Regions from separate parts of the Geodermatophilus sp. SYSU D01106 genome, predicted to be linked through region 2. Evidence: riboswitches for the same ligand, from Rfam matches in the RefSeq annotation. Region 2 holds a riboswitch; the other holds the start of a gene.
The links. Region 2 has a riboswitch for cyclic di-AMP ahead of ACI78R_RS06440 (hypothetical protein). Riboswitches for the same ligand answer to the same signal wherever they lie in the genome.
Positions count from the first base shown of each region.

Region 1: linked by a shared signal. The riboswitch ahead of ACI78R_RS00660 (transglycosylase family protein) and the one ahead of ACI78R_RS06440 (hypothetical protein) in region 2 are both predicted to bind cyclic di-AMP.

Region 1 is NZ_JBJGYM010000001.1:115,935-123,263, forward strand. Features, by position in the region: gene ACI78R_RS00645 (class I SAM-dependent methyltransferase) at 1-336, shown strand, start outside; gene ACI78R_RS00650 (DNA polymerase beta superfamily protein) at 386-1,255, shown strand; gene ACI78R_RS00655 (DUF222 domain-containing protein) at 1,353-2,708, shown strand; gene ACI78R_RS00660 (transglycosylase family protein) at 2,761-3,987, opposite strand; cyclic di-AMP (ydaO/yuaA leader) riboswitch at 3,992-4,162, opposite strand; gene menD (2-succinyl-5-enolpyruvyl-6-hydroxy-3-cyclohexene-1-carboxylic-acid synthase) at 4,437-6,116, opposite strand; gene ACI78R_RS00670 (o-succinylbenzoate synthase) at 6,113-7,072, opposite strand; gene menE (o-succinylbenzoate--CoA ligase) at 7,114-7,329, shown strand, end outside.
Region 2 is NZ_JBJGYM010000004.1:203,816-211,144, forward strand. Features, by position in the region: RNA gene rnpB (RNase P RNA component class A) at 1-116, opposite strand, end outside; gene ACI78R_RS06435 (phosphoketolase family protein) at 153-2,606, opposite strand; cyclic di-AMP (ydaO/yuaA leader) riboswitch at 2,836-2,980, shown strand; gene ACI78R_RS06440 (hypothetical protein) at 3,233-3,856, shown strand; gene ACI78R_RS06445 (PIG-L deacetylase family protein) at 3,888-4,607, opposite strand; gene ACI78R_RS06450 (DoxX family protein) at 4,604-4,966, opposite strand; gene ACI78R_RS06455 (sulfite exporter TauE/SafE family protein) at 4,991-5,743, shown strand; gene ACI78R_RS06460 (SLC13 family permease) at 5,745-6,980, shown strand; gene nadA (quinolinate synthase NadA) at 7,044-7,329, opposite strand, start outside.

The sequences.
Region 1 (7,329 bases), on a different contig from region 2:
AGCGTCCTGCACCACCTGCCCCTGGAGGAGGCGCTGCGGGCCCTGGCCGCGGCCCTGCGCCCGGGCGGCGTGCTGGCGATGGTCGCCCTGCCGCGCACCGACCTGCCCCGCGAGCTGCCGCTGGAGCTCACCGCGGCGGTCGCGGACCGTGCCGTCGGGCTGCGGCGGGCCGTGCGCGGGCTCGCCGCCGGAGCCCCCGTGCCGGGCATGCCGATGCGCGACCCGGAGCTCACCGTGCGGGAGGTGCGGGCGCGGGCCCGGGCGGTGCTGCCGGGCGTGCGCGTCCGCCGGCTGCTGTTCTGGCGCTACCTGCTGGTGTGGCAGCGGCCGGCCTGACCGTGGGGAACGGGTCGGCAGGCGACGACGGCGCTGGTTGGCTGGCGCGGTGCGCCCCGTCCCCACCGTCGCCGGTGACCGCTCGCTGCCGCCGCCGTTCGACCACCCGCACGCCTCCGCGGAGGCCCGCGCGGTCGCCGAGCGGGGGACGGTCCTGCGCGCCCAGGTCGGGTCCGGCGTCCACGGCACCTCCGTGGCCGGCCAGGACGACCGCGACGAGATGGGCATCTGCCTCGAGCCGCCGGAGTTCGTGACCGGCACCGCGCGGGTGCCGGCGGGCCTGTCGACGACGGCGACCGTGCCGTTCGAGCAGTACCACCGGCACACCGCCTGGGACCGGCCCGGTGGGCTGGCCAACCGCTCCGGCGCCGGCGACCTCGACGTCGTCGTCTACTCGGCACGCAAGTGGGCGCGGCTCGCGCTCGGCGGCAACCCGACGGTCCTCCTCCTGCTGTTCGTGCCGGACGAGGAGGTCGTGGTCCGCACCGAGGCCGGTGCGGAGCTGGTCGCACACGCCGACCGGTTCGTCTCGCGCCTGGCTGCCGACCGCTTCCTCGGCTACCTGCGCGCCCAGCGGGCGGCGATGACCGGCGCCCGCCCCGGCCGCGCGGAGCTGGTCGATGCACACGGGTTCGACGTCAAGTTCGCGATGCACGCGCTGCGGCTCGGGGTGCAGGGCGCCGAGCTGCTCGGTACCGGCCGGATCACCCTGCCGGTGCCGGAGCCGGACCGGGCGTACCTGCGCCGGGTGCGCCGCGGCGAGGTACCGCTCGCCGAGGTGGTCGAGGCGGTCGAGGACGCCGAGGCGCGCCTGCTGGCGCTGCGCGACAGCCCGGCGGTGCCGCCGCTTCCCGACCGCGCCTGGGTGGACGGCTGGCTGCACCGTGCCCACCTCGCGTACTGGGCGTCGCTGCCCTGAGATCGCGGGGTGTCAAGACCTGTCCGGCATCTGTGGACAGGCTCCTGACCTGCGGATTCGCCTCGCGGAGCGGCGCTGGACGGGCTAGACTCCGTACATGTGTTCGAGCGAGATCGGCGGTGGGGACGTGTTGGATGACGTCGCCGCGCTGGTCGCCGAGCGCAACCGGATCGACGCCCGCCTCGCCCGCGCGGTCCGGGCGGCGGAGCTGTCCTCCGCTCCCGAACGCGACGGCTTGAAGAGCATGGCGTCGTGGTTGCGCGGGCACTGCCGGCTGTCCGGGCGCGAGGCGTCCCGGCTGGTCGGCAACGGCCGCGCGCTGGAGCACCTGCCGGTGCTGGCCGAGGCGCACGACGCCGGGCTGGTGACCGCCGCGCAGGTGGCCGTGGCCGCGGAGGTGACCACCCCGGACCGGCTCGCCGCCGCCGCGGCGCAGGGTGTGGACCTGGGCGAGATCGACTCGGTGCTCACCGCCGTGGCGATCGAGCAGGACCACGACGCCCTGGTCGTCGTGGTGAAGCGGTACTGCAACGCCCTGGATCCCGACGGCCCGGAGCCGGACCCGACCGAGGGGCGGCGCATGTCGGTGGTCCGCCACGCCGACGGCACCGTCAGCTTCCACCTGCACCTCGACCCCGTGGGCGCCGAACGCTTCGCCACCGCGGTGGAGGCGCACGTGCAGGCCGACCGGCCCGCCGGCGACGACCGCACCCGCGCCCAGCGGCTCGCCGACGGCGCCGTGCAACTCGCCGACACCGCCCTCGCTTCGGGCAGCACCCCGCGGCTGCGCGGGGTCAAGCCGCAGGTCGTGGTCAAGGTCGACGCCGAGGACCTGCACGACCCCGCCTGCCCGGCCGACCACGCCCCGACCGGCTCCGACGCCGAGACCGACGGTGACGGCGACACCACGACCGACAGCGACGCCGACTTCTCCGCGGCCGAGACAGGCGGTGCCGGCGAGGCGACCAGGAGCATCCGCCAGGCCCGCGCCGGGTCGAGCAGGACGCCCCCTCTGCCGCGGTGGCGGGGCAGCGCGACCCTCGGGTCCGGCGCCGTGGTCCCCGCGGCCACCGCCCGCTGGCTGGCCTGCGACGGCGCGATCACCCGCGTGGTGCTCGGCCCCGACGGCGTCCCGCTCGACCTGGGCCGGGAGCAGCGGCTGGCCGACCGGCACGTCCGCCGCGCCGCGGAGGTCCGCGACGGTGGCTGCGTGTTCGCCGGCTGCGGCGCCCCCACCTGGTGGTGCGACGTCCACCACCTCGTGCACTGGCTCGACGGCGGACCCACCTCGCTGCAGAACTCGGCGCTGCTGTGCGAACGCCACCACACCAAGGTCCACGCCGGCTTCCGCGTGCAACGACAACCGGACGGGCGATGGCACACCTGGCGGCCCGACGGCACCGAGATCCGCACACCCGCGGCGCTGCGGTCGCCGCCCCTCGTCCCCGCCTGAGACGACGAGGACCCCGGCCGCGGGCGGCCGGGGTCCTCGTGTCGGGCGGTGGTCAGCCGACGTAGTTCACGTGCACGTGGTCGAAGTGGTTCGCGGTGACGCCACCGCGGTCCTCCATGGCGCGCCACGCGCCGTCGGGCGAGGTGAGGATGCGCTGCTCCCAGATCACGTACTCGACACCGAGCTCGTCCCAGTGGTCCACGTGGTACTGCGCGATGGCGTCGCCGAGGCCGGCGTCGCTCATGACCATGTAGTCCAGGGCCTTGCCCGAGGGGTGCCCGTCGGGGTCGACGGCGCTGGGCCGGGTGCCGCCGAGGGTGATGTCACCGGCGCCGGGCACCGCGCTCACGACGGCGTTCGCAGCCGCCTGCACCGCGGCGTGGATCGGCCCGGAGCTGTTGGTGATGGTGGCGACGGCGGCCGGCGCGGGCGCCGCGGCGACCTCGGGGGCGGCCTCGGCGAGCGGGGCGACCTCGCCGACCGGCGCGGACTCCCCGGCGTTCGAGCCACCGGCGGGCGCCTCGGCAGGGGCTGCGGCGGGCGCGGGGGCCGGAGCCTCGGCGGGGGCCGCGGCAGGCGCGGGGGCCGGCGCCTCGGCGGGCGCGGCGGCCGGGGCCGCCCCGCTCACCGCGAACACCTGACCCGGGAAGATCAGGTTCGGGTTGCTGCCGATGACGTCGACGTTGCGCTCGTAGAGCTCCCGCCAGCTCTGGGCGTGGGCGGCGGCGATCTTGGCGACGGTGTCGCCCCAGCGGACGGTGTAGTCCTCGGCGTCGGCAGCGGTCGGCGCAGGCGCGGCCGGAGCGGCCTCGACCGGCGCGGGCGCGGCCGGGGCGGCCGGGGCGGCCTCCGGCGCGGGGGCCTCGGCGGCGGGTGCGGCCGGGGCGGGCGCCTCGGCGGCGGCCGCGGTGGTGCCCTCGGCCAGGTACTTGCCGCAGGACGGCCAGGCGCCGACGCCCTGGCCGGCGAGGACCGCCTCGGCGATCTCGACCTGCTGGGCGGGGGTGGCGAGATCGGCGCGCGGGGCGAGCTCGGTGCCGCCGAACGCGGCCCAGGTGGACTGGCTGAACTGCAGGCCGCCGTAGTAGCCGTTGCCGGTGTTGATCGACCAGTTGCCGCTCGACTCGCACTGGGCGACGCCGGACCAGTCGTGGCTGGTCGAGGCGGAGGCGGGCGAGCTGAGGACGCCGATCCCGACGACGGTGGCGCCGGCGGCGACAGGGGCCTTGGCGATGACCTTCTTGGTGCGGACGTAACGGGGTGCGCGGTGCTTGGGCATGGTGATGATCTCCCGATCACCGCCGGCGAGGTGAGCTGTCGGGTTCGGGCGATCGGTGCCCGGCCGCGGGACGCGGCTTCACCCCGGAGACGCGTTCAGGTCAGGCCCCCGTAGGCCGTCACGCGCCGGAAGTGGGTCCCCCACCCCTGCCCTTGGGAGTTGACGTGAGCGACCGGTGGGCAGGGTTTGGCGGACCGGCGCCGCGCTCCGGTGTGCTGAGCGCAGCCAAAACGTTACATATCGTCATGGCAACTGTCGTCGTGTCGCCGGTCACAAGGGGGTTGTGGTGTGCTCCAGCGGGGTATCGACGTCCCTCGGTCGAGGGCCCGGCGAACCCGCTGTCCGGACGATCCACCCTGGTCGCACCCGGTGTCGCGGAGACGGCCCCCGCCCTCCCTCGACGGCCGGGACCAGCGGCGGCCGGTGACGCAGCACACCGGCCGCGCGGGTCAGGTCAGGGCACGGGCGGCGGTCTCCCGCAGCGCGACGGCGAGGTCCGCCTCCGCGCGCTGGTCGGTGCGGACGACGACCACCCGCGGCCCGCCGAGCGCCAGCGCCGCCGGCAGCTCGTCCGCGGCGGTCACCGCGGTGGCTTCCCAGCCCAGCGTCCGGGCGACGGCGACCAGGTCGCGGCCGTGCGGCGTGCCGAACACCCGCCGGTAGTCGCGCTCGTGCGCGGGCCGACCCGGCTCGAGCTGGGCGAAGATCCCGCCGCCGTCGTTGTCCGGGACGACGACGGTGAGGTCCGGCCGGGCCTCGCCCTCGCCGGTCAGCAGCCCCTGCAGGTCGTGCAGGAACGTCAGGTCGCCCATGAGCGCGACCGCCGGGCCACCGTGCACCAGCGCGGCCCCGATCGCCGTGGAGATCGTCCCGTCGATGCCCGCGACGCCGCGGTTGGCCAGCACGTGCACGTCGCCGCGCGGCACGGCGAGCCGGTCGACGTCGCGCACGGGCGTCGAGGAGCCGAGCACCAACAGCGCGCCGGCGGGCAGCGCGGCGACGACGTCGCGGGCTAGCCGGGCGGCGGTCAGGCCGGGAGCGCCGTCGAGCAGCGCGTCCACGGCCGTGCCCACCCGCGCGGCGGCGTCGCGCCAGGCGGCCGCCCACGCCGCGTCCGCGGGCGGCCCGGACGGCGGCGCGGCGCGGGTGACCGACGTGCTGGAGCGGGCGGGGTCGGGCCAGCGCGGGCCGGACACCACCGTCTCCACCCGCACCCGGGGGTCGGCCAGCAGCGCCGAGACCGGCCGCGACAGCGTCGGCCGCCCGAGCACGACCACCCGCGCCGGCCGGTGCTCCTCCAGCCAGTCCGGCGCGCCGAGCAGCAGCGCCCCGCCGCGCACGGCGTCGCCGGTCCACGCCCCGCCGCTGGGCTCGGCGACCACGGGCCAGCCCGCGGCCGCGGCGCCCTCGGCCCAGGCCCGGCCGGCCGCCGACGGCCCGTCACCGGCGACCATCAGCGTCCGCGGGGCGTCGGGCAGCGGGTCGGCCGGGGCGAGGGTGGCCCCGCCCGCGGTCCACGCGCCGCCGTCGTCGCGCCCGGCCCACGGGCCGGTGAGCGGGCCCGGCTCCTCCTCCGGCAGCAGCGGGTCGCGCAGCGGCAGGTCGAGCTGCACCGGCCCGGGGTCGCCCGACAGCGCGCCGGTGGCGGCGAGCAGCGCGCGGGAGACCACGGAGCGCCAGTAGCGGTTCTGCGCGGCCTCGCGGCCGGCCTCGGGCACGCCGACGTCGGCCGCCCAGCGCACCGCGCCGCCGTAGAGCCCGGGCTGCTCGATGGTCTGGTTGGCGCCGGTCGAGCGCAGCTCCGGCGGCCGGTCGGCGGTCAGCGCGAGCAGCGGCACGCCGGTGACGTCGGCCTCGAGGACCGCGGCGTGCAGGTGCGCGGTCGCCGTCCCGGAGGTGGTGAGCACCGGCACCGGCCGGCCGGAGGCGCGGGCCAGGCCGAGCGCGAGGAAGGACGCCGTCCGCTCGTCGATGCGCACGTGGAGCCGCAGCGAGCCCGCGCGCTCCGCGGCGGCGAACGCGAGTGCGACGGGCGCCGAGCGCGACCCCGGGGCGACGACGGCGTCGCGGACCCCGCCGCGGACGAGCTCGTCGACCAGCACGCGGGCGAACGCGGTGGAGGGGTTCACGCGGCCAGCACCGCCGCGAGCCGCCGGCCCCACCGGTCGGTGACGTCGTCGGGCGCCGTCACCTCGGCCAGCCGGTCGGGCTCCACCGCGCGGACGGGCAGCGCGCCGTCGACCGGTAGCAGCGGGTCGGCCGTCACGTCGCCGCCGAGCAGCGCGACGGTCGCCAGGCCGCACGCGAAGGGCAGCTCCGGCAGCGCGGCGGCCAGTGCCACCCCGGCGGCGATGCCGACCGAGGACTCCAGCGCCGAGGACACCACGCAGGGCAGGCCGTGCGCCTCGGCCACCCGCAGCGCCGCGCGCACCCCGCCGAGCGGCTGCACCTTGAGGACGACGACGTCGGCGGCCTCGCGCAGGTCGACCGCGAGCGGGTCGCCGGCCCGGCGCACGCCCTCGTCGACGGCGACCCGCACGTCGACCCGGCGGCGCAGCGCGGCCAGCCCTTCCAGCGTGGCGCAGGGCTGCTCGACGTACTCCAGGCCGACCCGGTCCAGCTCCCGGACCCGGGCGACGGCCGTGTCGACGTCCCACGCGGCGTTGGCGTCGACCCGCACCGCGCCCGCGGGGCCGAGCGCGTCGCGGACGGCCTCCACGCGGGCGACGTCGTCGGCCGGCGTCTGCCCCGGTTCGGCCACCTTCACCTTCGCCGTCCGGCAGCCCGAGGCGGCCACGATCGCGTGCGCCCGCTCCGCGTCCACCGCCGGCACCGTCACGTTGACGGGAACGGAGTCGCGCACCGGCGCGGGCCAGCCCTCCAGCGCCGCCTCGGCCGCGGCGGCCCACCAGCGGCGGCTCTCCGCCACGCCGTAGTCCCAGAACGGGGAGAACTCGCCCCAGCCGGCCGGCCCGCGCACCAGCACGCCGTCGCGGACGTCGATGCCGCGGAACCGGGTGCGCATCGGCACCGACCACGCCGCCGTCGCCGTCGTCCCGGGCGGGAGCGGCACGGAGGTGATCACGGCGGCAAGCGTATGCCGGGCGGGTCGTACCCTCGGGGATCGTGCCCCGGCAGCTCACCGTCCTCCCCGCGCCGGAGGCCCCCGCAGACGTTCTGGGCTCCGTGCTGCCCGCCGTCCGCGCCGCGCTCGAGGGGTCCGCGCCGCTCGCCGTGCTGCCCGCCGGCCCCGCCGCCACGGCCGCCCGGGAGGTGCTCGCCCCGGAGGAGCCGCTCGAGGACGGCGCCGACCTCGTCGTCGTCACCTCCGGGTCCACCGGC
Region 2 (7,329 bases):
TGGCACTGTCCCGCGGGTCACCCCGGGTCGCCGTTAACGACCACCCTGCCCTATGGAGCCCGGACGTTCCTCGGCGACGGGGTCTCCCCCGCCGACGCGACCGCCCGGCCGACTCGTCCGTCGTGCCGGCCAGTCTACGGGTCGCCGCCGGGTCAGTTCTCCGGCTCGTGCAGCGGCTCGTTGCCCCCGCCGACGACGACCGGCCCGGCACCCGAGCCCCACTGCCAGCCCGCCACCTCCGGCAAGTCCTCCCCGTGGGTGCGGATGTACCGCTTGTGCTCGATCAACCGGTCCCGCAGCCGGTCGCGCAGGTGCGCCCCGCGGGAGCGCAGCCGCGGCACCCGGTCGATCACGTCGATCGCCAGGTCGTAGCGGTCGATGCCGTTGACCACGCACATGTCGAACGGCGTCGTCGTCGTGCCCTCCTCCACGTAGCCGCGCACGTGGATGTTGCCGTGGTTGGTGCGCCGGTAGGTCAGCCGGTGGATCAGCCACGGGTAGCCGTGGTAGGCGAACACGACCGGCCGGTCGGTGGTGAAGTACGCGTCGAACTCGGCGTCCGACAGGCCGTGCGGGTGCTCGCGGTCGTCCTGCAGCCGCATCAGGTCGACGACGTTGACCACCCGCACCCGCAGGTCCGGGAAGGCCGAGGTGAGGATCTCCGCGGCCGCGAGCGTCTCCATCGTCGGCACGTCGCCGGCGCAGCCGAGGACGACGTCGGGCTCGGCACCGGCGTCGGTGCTCGCCCACTGCCAGATGCCGATGCCCTTGGTGCAGTGCTCGACGGCGGCGTCCATGTCGAGGTACTGCAGCGCCGGCTGCTTGCCCGCCACGATCACGTTGACGTACTGCCGGGTGCGCAGGCAGTGGTCGGCGACCGACAGCAGCGTGTTCGCGTCCGGCGGCAGGTACACCCGGATGACGTCGGCCTTCTTGTTGACGACGTGGTCGATGAAGCCCGGGTCCTGGTGCGAGAAGCCGTTGTGGTCCTGCCGCCAGACGTGCGAGGTGAGCAGGTAGTTCAGCGACGCGACCGGCCGCCGCCACGGGATGTCGTTGGTGGTCTTCAGCCACTTGGCGTGCTGGTTGACCATCGAGTCGACGACGTGGATGAACGCCTCGTAGCAGGAGAAGAAGCCGTGCCGCCCGGTCAGGAGGTAGCCCTCCAGCCAGCCCTGGCAGAGGTGCTCGGAGAGCACCTCCATCACCCGCCCGTCGGGCGCGAGGTGGTCGTCCTCGGGCTCGCGCCGCGCCATCCAGGTGCGGTCGGTGGCCTCGAGCACCGCGCCGAGCCGGTTGGAGTTGTTCTCGTCGGGCGCGAAGACGCGGAAGGTTTGCGGGTTGCCGCGCATGACGTCGCGGAGGAACTCCCCCAGCACCCGGGTGGCCTCCACCGCGCCGGTGCCGGGCTCGGGCACGGGGACGGCGTAGTCGGCGAACGCGGGCATCCGCAGCGGCTGGAGGAGCAGCCCGCCGTTGGCGTGCGGGTTGGCGCTCATCCGGCGGGGGCCCTCCGGGTGGAGGTCCCGCACGGCCGGGACGGGCGCGCCGGCGTCGTCGAACAGCTCCTCGGGGCGGTAGCTGCGCAGCCACTCCTCGAGCACCCGCCGGTGGCCGTCGTCCTCGCGCGCGTTGGCGAAGGGCACCTGGTGCGAGCGCCAGGAGCCCTCGACGCGGTGCCCGTCGACCTCCGCCGGCCCGGTCCACCCCTTGGGCGAGCGCAGCACGATCATCGGCCAGCGCGGCCGCTCGGGAACGCCGCCCTCCCGGGCCCGCCGCTGGATGTCGGCGATCTCGTCGAGGCAGCGGTCCAGCGTCGCGGCGAACTGCTGGTGCATGAGCGCGGGGTCGTCGCCCTCGACGACGTACGGCGTGTGCCCGTAGCCGCGCAGCAGGGCGTCGAGCTCGTCGGGCTCGATGCGGGCCAGCACCGTCGGGTTGGCGATCTTGTAGCCGTTGAGGTGCAGGATCGGCAGCACGGCGCCGTCGCGGGCCGGGTCGACGAACTTCGTGGCGTGCCAGCTCGCGGCCAGCGGGCCGGTCTCGGCCTCGCCGTCGCCCACGACGGCGGCGACGACGAGGTCCGGGTTGTCGAAGGCGGCGCCGTAGGCGTGCACCAGGGCGTAGCCGAGCTCGCCGCCCTCGTGGATCGAGCCGGGCGTCTCCGGCGCCACGTGGCTCGGGATCCCGCCGGGGAAGCTGAACTGGGTGAACAGCCGCTTCATCCCCGGCTCGTCCTGCGACACGTCGGGGTAGACCTCGCTGTAGGTGCCCTCCAGCCAGGCCGACGCGACCGGGCCGGGGCCGCCGTGGCCGGGCCCCATCACGTACATGCAGTCGAGGTCGCGCGCGGCGATCGCCCGGTTGAGGTGTGCGTGGACGAAGTTCAGCCCCGGCGTCGTGCCCCAGTGGCCGAGCAGCCGCGGCTTGACGTGCTCCGGGCGCAGCGGCTCGCGCAGCAGCGGGTTGTCCATGAGGTAGATCTGGCCGACCGACAGGTAGTTGGCCGCCCGCCACCAGGCGTGGATGCGGGTCAGCTCCTCCTGGGTCAGCGGCCCCGCGCCGTCGGTCGCGGCGATCTCCTCGCGCGTGCTGGCCTCGGTCACCGTCGTCCTCCCGGGGGTGGTCGCGCTCGACGCCCCCACCCTGGCGGACTCCCGGGCGCGCCGCAGTCCGGCCCGGGGTGTCCGCTCGGCGAACACCCGGCGACGGGAGCCTCCCGGTCCACCGGAACTCCCCGGTCCCCGTTGCCGGGTCCCGCGGGCCTCCCTACGGTCGACCCGTCCGGACGGCCCTTCCGCCCCAGCCGGGGTGATCCGCCCGGACGCCGCCGAGTCGCGGACCACGCCTGTGGCCGCGAGCCGGGGACCCACCGCGTCACCGGGGTGAGTCCCACCGCCCGGTCCTCCCGGGAGGTGGGTAGGGCGACATCCCCGCCCGAACCCGTCAGCTGACCCGGTAGGCGGCCACGGGAGAAACGGAGAGCCGCGACACGGGGAGCGCCGTCGGCGCCTGCCCCGACGCGCCCCGCCCCCAGACACCTCGCCGCGGCCCGCGCACCCGCGCCGGCCGCCGCGCCTCCGGGATCCGGACCCGACCGGCCTCCGCACCGGCCCGACGCCGGGCTGCCGCGCGCCGTCCCGGATCCCGTGCCCTCCCCTGCCCCGGGGCGGTCCCCTGCCGAGCAGACGGCGGGACCGCGCGGGGCCACACGACAGGAGCTCTCCTCGTCATGCGCAGACACGCCCTCCGCCGCACGCTCACCGTCGGCACCGCCACCGTCGCCCTCTGCCTGGCCGGTCAGTCGGCCGCCTCCGCCGACCGTCCCTGGGACGGCGACCGGCACGACCGGGGCGGCTGGTCCGAGCACTGGTCCAGCCGCGGCGACGTCGCCCCGGCACCCGCCCCCGCTGCCGCGCCGGCCGCGGCTCCCGCACCGGCGGCGGCTCCCGCACCCGCGCCCGCCGCCGCGGCGGCCACCGCCGTCGTCGCCGTCGCCACGGACCTCACCGGGGCGCCGACCCCGACGTCGACCGCCTACAGCGCCTGGGCGCCGCACGTGCGGCCGGCCGTCGCGGAGGTCACGCAGGCCTTCGCGGTGTCCACGGTCCTCACCCGGCCCGGGCACTCCCCCACGCAGGAACTGGCCGCCGACTTCATGGTGTACGCCGACGCGGCGAAGGGGCACGCGGTCGCCCAGTTCGTCATCGACAACGCGGCACGGCTGCGCGTCGAGTACGTCATCTGGCAGCAGCGGATCTGGCTGGTCGGCGGGTCCGGCTGGCAGGCCATGGCCGACCGCGGCTCACCGACGGCCAACCACATGGACCACGTCCACGTGAGCTTCCTGCCGTGACGCCCGCCTGAGGGGTGGACGGCCGGCGCGCTCAGCCGGCGTAGAGCGCGAAGCCGGTCCTGCGCCGGCCGTCCACCTCCGGCGTCGCCATCTCGACCTGTCGCCGTGCCTGCTCCTCGACCGGGTCGTCCGACAGCGCCTCGAGGTAGCGGCGGTGCTCGGCCAGCGAGGCCACCGCCCGGTCGACGACGTCGGTGACGTCGACGGCGTGCGTCGCCCCGACCGGCGTGGCGACGGCGACCCAGCGCACGCCCCGCCACGGCTCCTGCCCGGCGAGCTCGGGGAAGATCCACTCGTTGGCGGCATCGCCCACCGCGTCGATCACGGAGCGGCCGAGCGCCCGGTGGTCGGCGCTGTTCCAGTACGCCGGGGTCACGCCCGGCGGCGTCCACGTCTCGCCGAAGTGCATCGTCACCACCAGCTCCGGCCGGTGCCGGCGGATCGCCGCGGCCAGCGACCGGCGCAGCTCCAGTCCCTCCACGAGCCGGCCGTCGGGGAACCCGAGGAACTCGACCCCCGTGACGCCGACCACCGCCGCCGACGCCCGCTGCTCCCGCTCGCGCAGCGGCCCCGCCTCCCCCGGCGGCAGCCCGGCGATGCCGGCCTCCCCGCGGGTGGCCAGCAGGTACCGGACGTCCCGCCCGGCGTCGGTCCACACGGCGACGGCGGCCGCGCACCCGTACTCGACGTCGTCGGGGTGGGCGACGACGACCAGCGCGCGCTCCCAGTCCGTGGGGAAGGGCTCGGTCACGCCCGGCCCCGGGCCACCCGCAGCGCCGCGCCGATCATCGGCGCCTGCAGCGGCAGCCGCAGCACCCCGGCGGCCAGCAGCGCCGGCCGCCCGCGGGCGATCCGGAGGTGGTGCAGGTGCGCCGGCACGAACGACGCCAGGAGCCCGGCCGCGGCCCAGCCCCCGGCCCGGCGGGTAGGCGGCGCGGCCAGGAGCGCCGCGGTGGCCACCTCGGCCACCCCGCTGCCGAGCACCCAGGAGCGGGCGTCGCCGAGCTCCGGGGGCACCAGCCACTCGTAGGTCCGCGGCCGCACCAGGTGCAGCACGCCGGATCCGCCGAGGGCGGCGGCCAGCCAGGTCGCCGGGGCGGGGAGGCGCATGGCGCCACCGTAGGCTCCCGCCCCGTGTCCGCCGCCGACCTGGTCATCGCCGCGGCGGTCTCCCTGCTCGCCGGCGTCATCAACTCGATCGCCGGCGGCGGGTCGCTGATCCTGTTCCCCACCCTGGTCGCGCTCGGCCTGCCCACGGTGGCGGCCAACGTGACCAACTCGGTGTCGCAGTGGCCCGGCTACCTCGGCGGGATGCTCGGCTTCCGCCGCGAGTACGCCGGCCAGCGCGGGCGCCTGGTGCGCCTCGGCGTCGTCGCGGTGCTCGGCGGCACGGCCGGCAGCGTGCTGCTGCTGACCACGCCGAGCGAGGCCTTCGACGTCGTCGTGCCGGTGCTCGTGCTGCTCGCCAGCCTGCTGCTGGCGGTGCAGCCGCTGCTCACCCGCCGGCTGCGCGACCGCGACGACGGCGCCGTGCGCGACCCGTGGTGGCTCTACGTCGCTCTGTTCCTCGCCACCGTCTACGGCGGCTACTTCGGCGGGGCGCTCGGCGTCATCCTGGTCGGGGTCCTCGGGACGGCGCTGCACCGGCTGGCGCTGGCCAACGCGCTCAAGTCGGCGCTGTCGGCGGTGACGGCGACGGTCACCCTCGTCGTCTTCGGGCTGTTCGGGCCGATCGCCTGGGAGGTGGTCGCGGTCGCCGCGCCGGCCAGCCTGGTCGGCGGGTTCGCCGGCGCGCGGATCGCCAGCCGCATCCCCGCGACGCCGCTGCGGGTGCTCATCGTGGCCTTCGGCGTCGTGGTCTCGGTCTACCTGTTCACCCGCATCTGAGGTGACCGACCCGGTCGCGCTCGGCACCGCCGGCGTCGTGCTGGCCGCCACCCTCGCGGCGGCCACGGCCGGCACCCGCCGCGTGCCCCCGGCGGCGGTCGCCGTGGTGGGCGCGGTGTACCTGGTGGCCGTCGGCGCGGTCGGCTTCGCCGCGGCCGAGACGGCGGTACGCGGGGTGCTGCCCACCGTGGCGTTCCTCGTCGTCGTGCTGGTGCTCGCCGACCTCGCCGACCGGGAGGGCGTGTTCACCTGGGCGGCCGCGGCGACGGCCCGGCGGGCGGGGCGCTCGGCCGGCGCGCTGCTCGGCCGGGTGGTGCTGCTCGCCGCCGGGGTGACGGCGCTGCTCAGCCTGGACGCCACGGTCGTCCTGCTCACCCCGGTCGTGCTGGCCACCGCCACCCGGATGGGGCTGCCGGCGCGCCCGCACGCCGTCGCCACCGGGCACCTGGCCAACTCCGCGTCGCTGCTGGTGCCGGTGTCGAACCTGACCAACCTGCTGGCGTTCTCCGCGAGCGGGCTGTCGTTCCTCGCCTTCGCCGGGCTGATGGCCGGCCCCTGGGGAGCCGCGGTCGCCGTCGAGTACCTGGTGCTGCGGCGGCTGTTCCGCGCCGACCTCGCGGTGCCCGTCTCCGCTCCGGTGGCCGAGGTGCCGCCGGCGCCGCGGGCCGCCCTGGCCGTGGTCGGGCTGACCGCCCTCGGCTTCGGCGCCGCCTCGCTCGCGGGCCTGCCGCCGGTGTGGCCGGCCGTGGCCGGGGTCGCCGTGCTCGCCGCCCGGCTGGCGCGGGCCGGGCGGCTGCGGGCGGCCGACGTCGTGACCGCCGCCGACCTGCCGTTCGCGCTGTTCGTCTGCGGGCTGGCGGTGGTCGTGCAGGCCGTCCTCGGCGCCGGGCTCGAGCAGGGGCTGGCGCGGCTGCTCCCCGACGGCGAGGGGCTGGCCGAGCTGCTGGCGGTCGCCGTCGTCGCCGCGGTGCTGGCCAACGTCGTCAACAACCTGCCGGCCACGCTGGCGCTGCTGCCGGTGGCCGCGGCCGTGGGCCCGGGCGCGGTGCTCGCCGTCCTGATCGGCGTGAACGTCGGGCCGAACCTCACCTACGCCGGGTCGCTGGCCAACCTGCTGTGGCGCCGGGCCCTCGGGACGGAGGCGCCGTCGGCGGCGCGGTTCGGCGCGCTCGGCCTGGCGACGGTGCCGCTCACCCTGCTCGCGGCCACCGTCGCCCTCTGGCTCATGGTGAGGTGATGGAACGGCCGCCCTTCAGGGTCCCGCGCCGAGCTTGCGAGGCGTGGGGGGAAGGGTGGTCCTTCATTCGCCGCCGCGACCGGGCTCGCCGATGGCGACCATCGCCTCGACGGCACGGCGGGCGCGGGCGGCGGTCTCCGGGTCGACGTCGATCGCGCCCTCGCCGGTGCGCAGCGTGTGCAGCAGCTTGGCCGGGGTGATCATCTTCATGTAGCGGCAGGCGGCGCGCTCGTTCATCGGGATGAACGCCGTCCCGCTGTTGAGCGCCCGCAGCTGGTGCAGGATGCCGACCTCGGTGGCCACCAGCACCTGGCCCGACGACGTCCGGGCCGCGGCCTCGACCATGCCG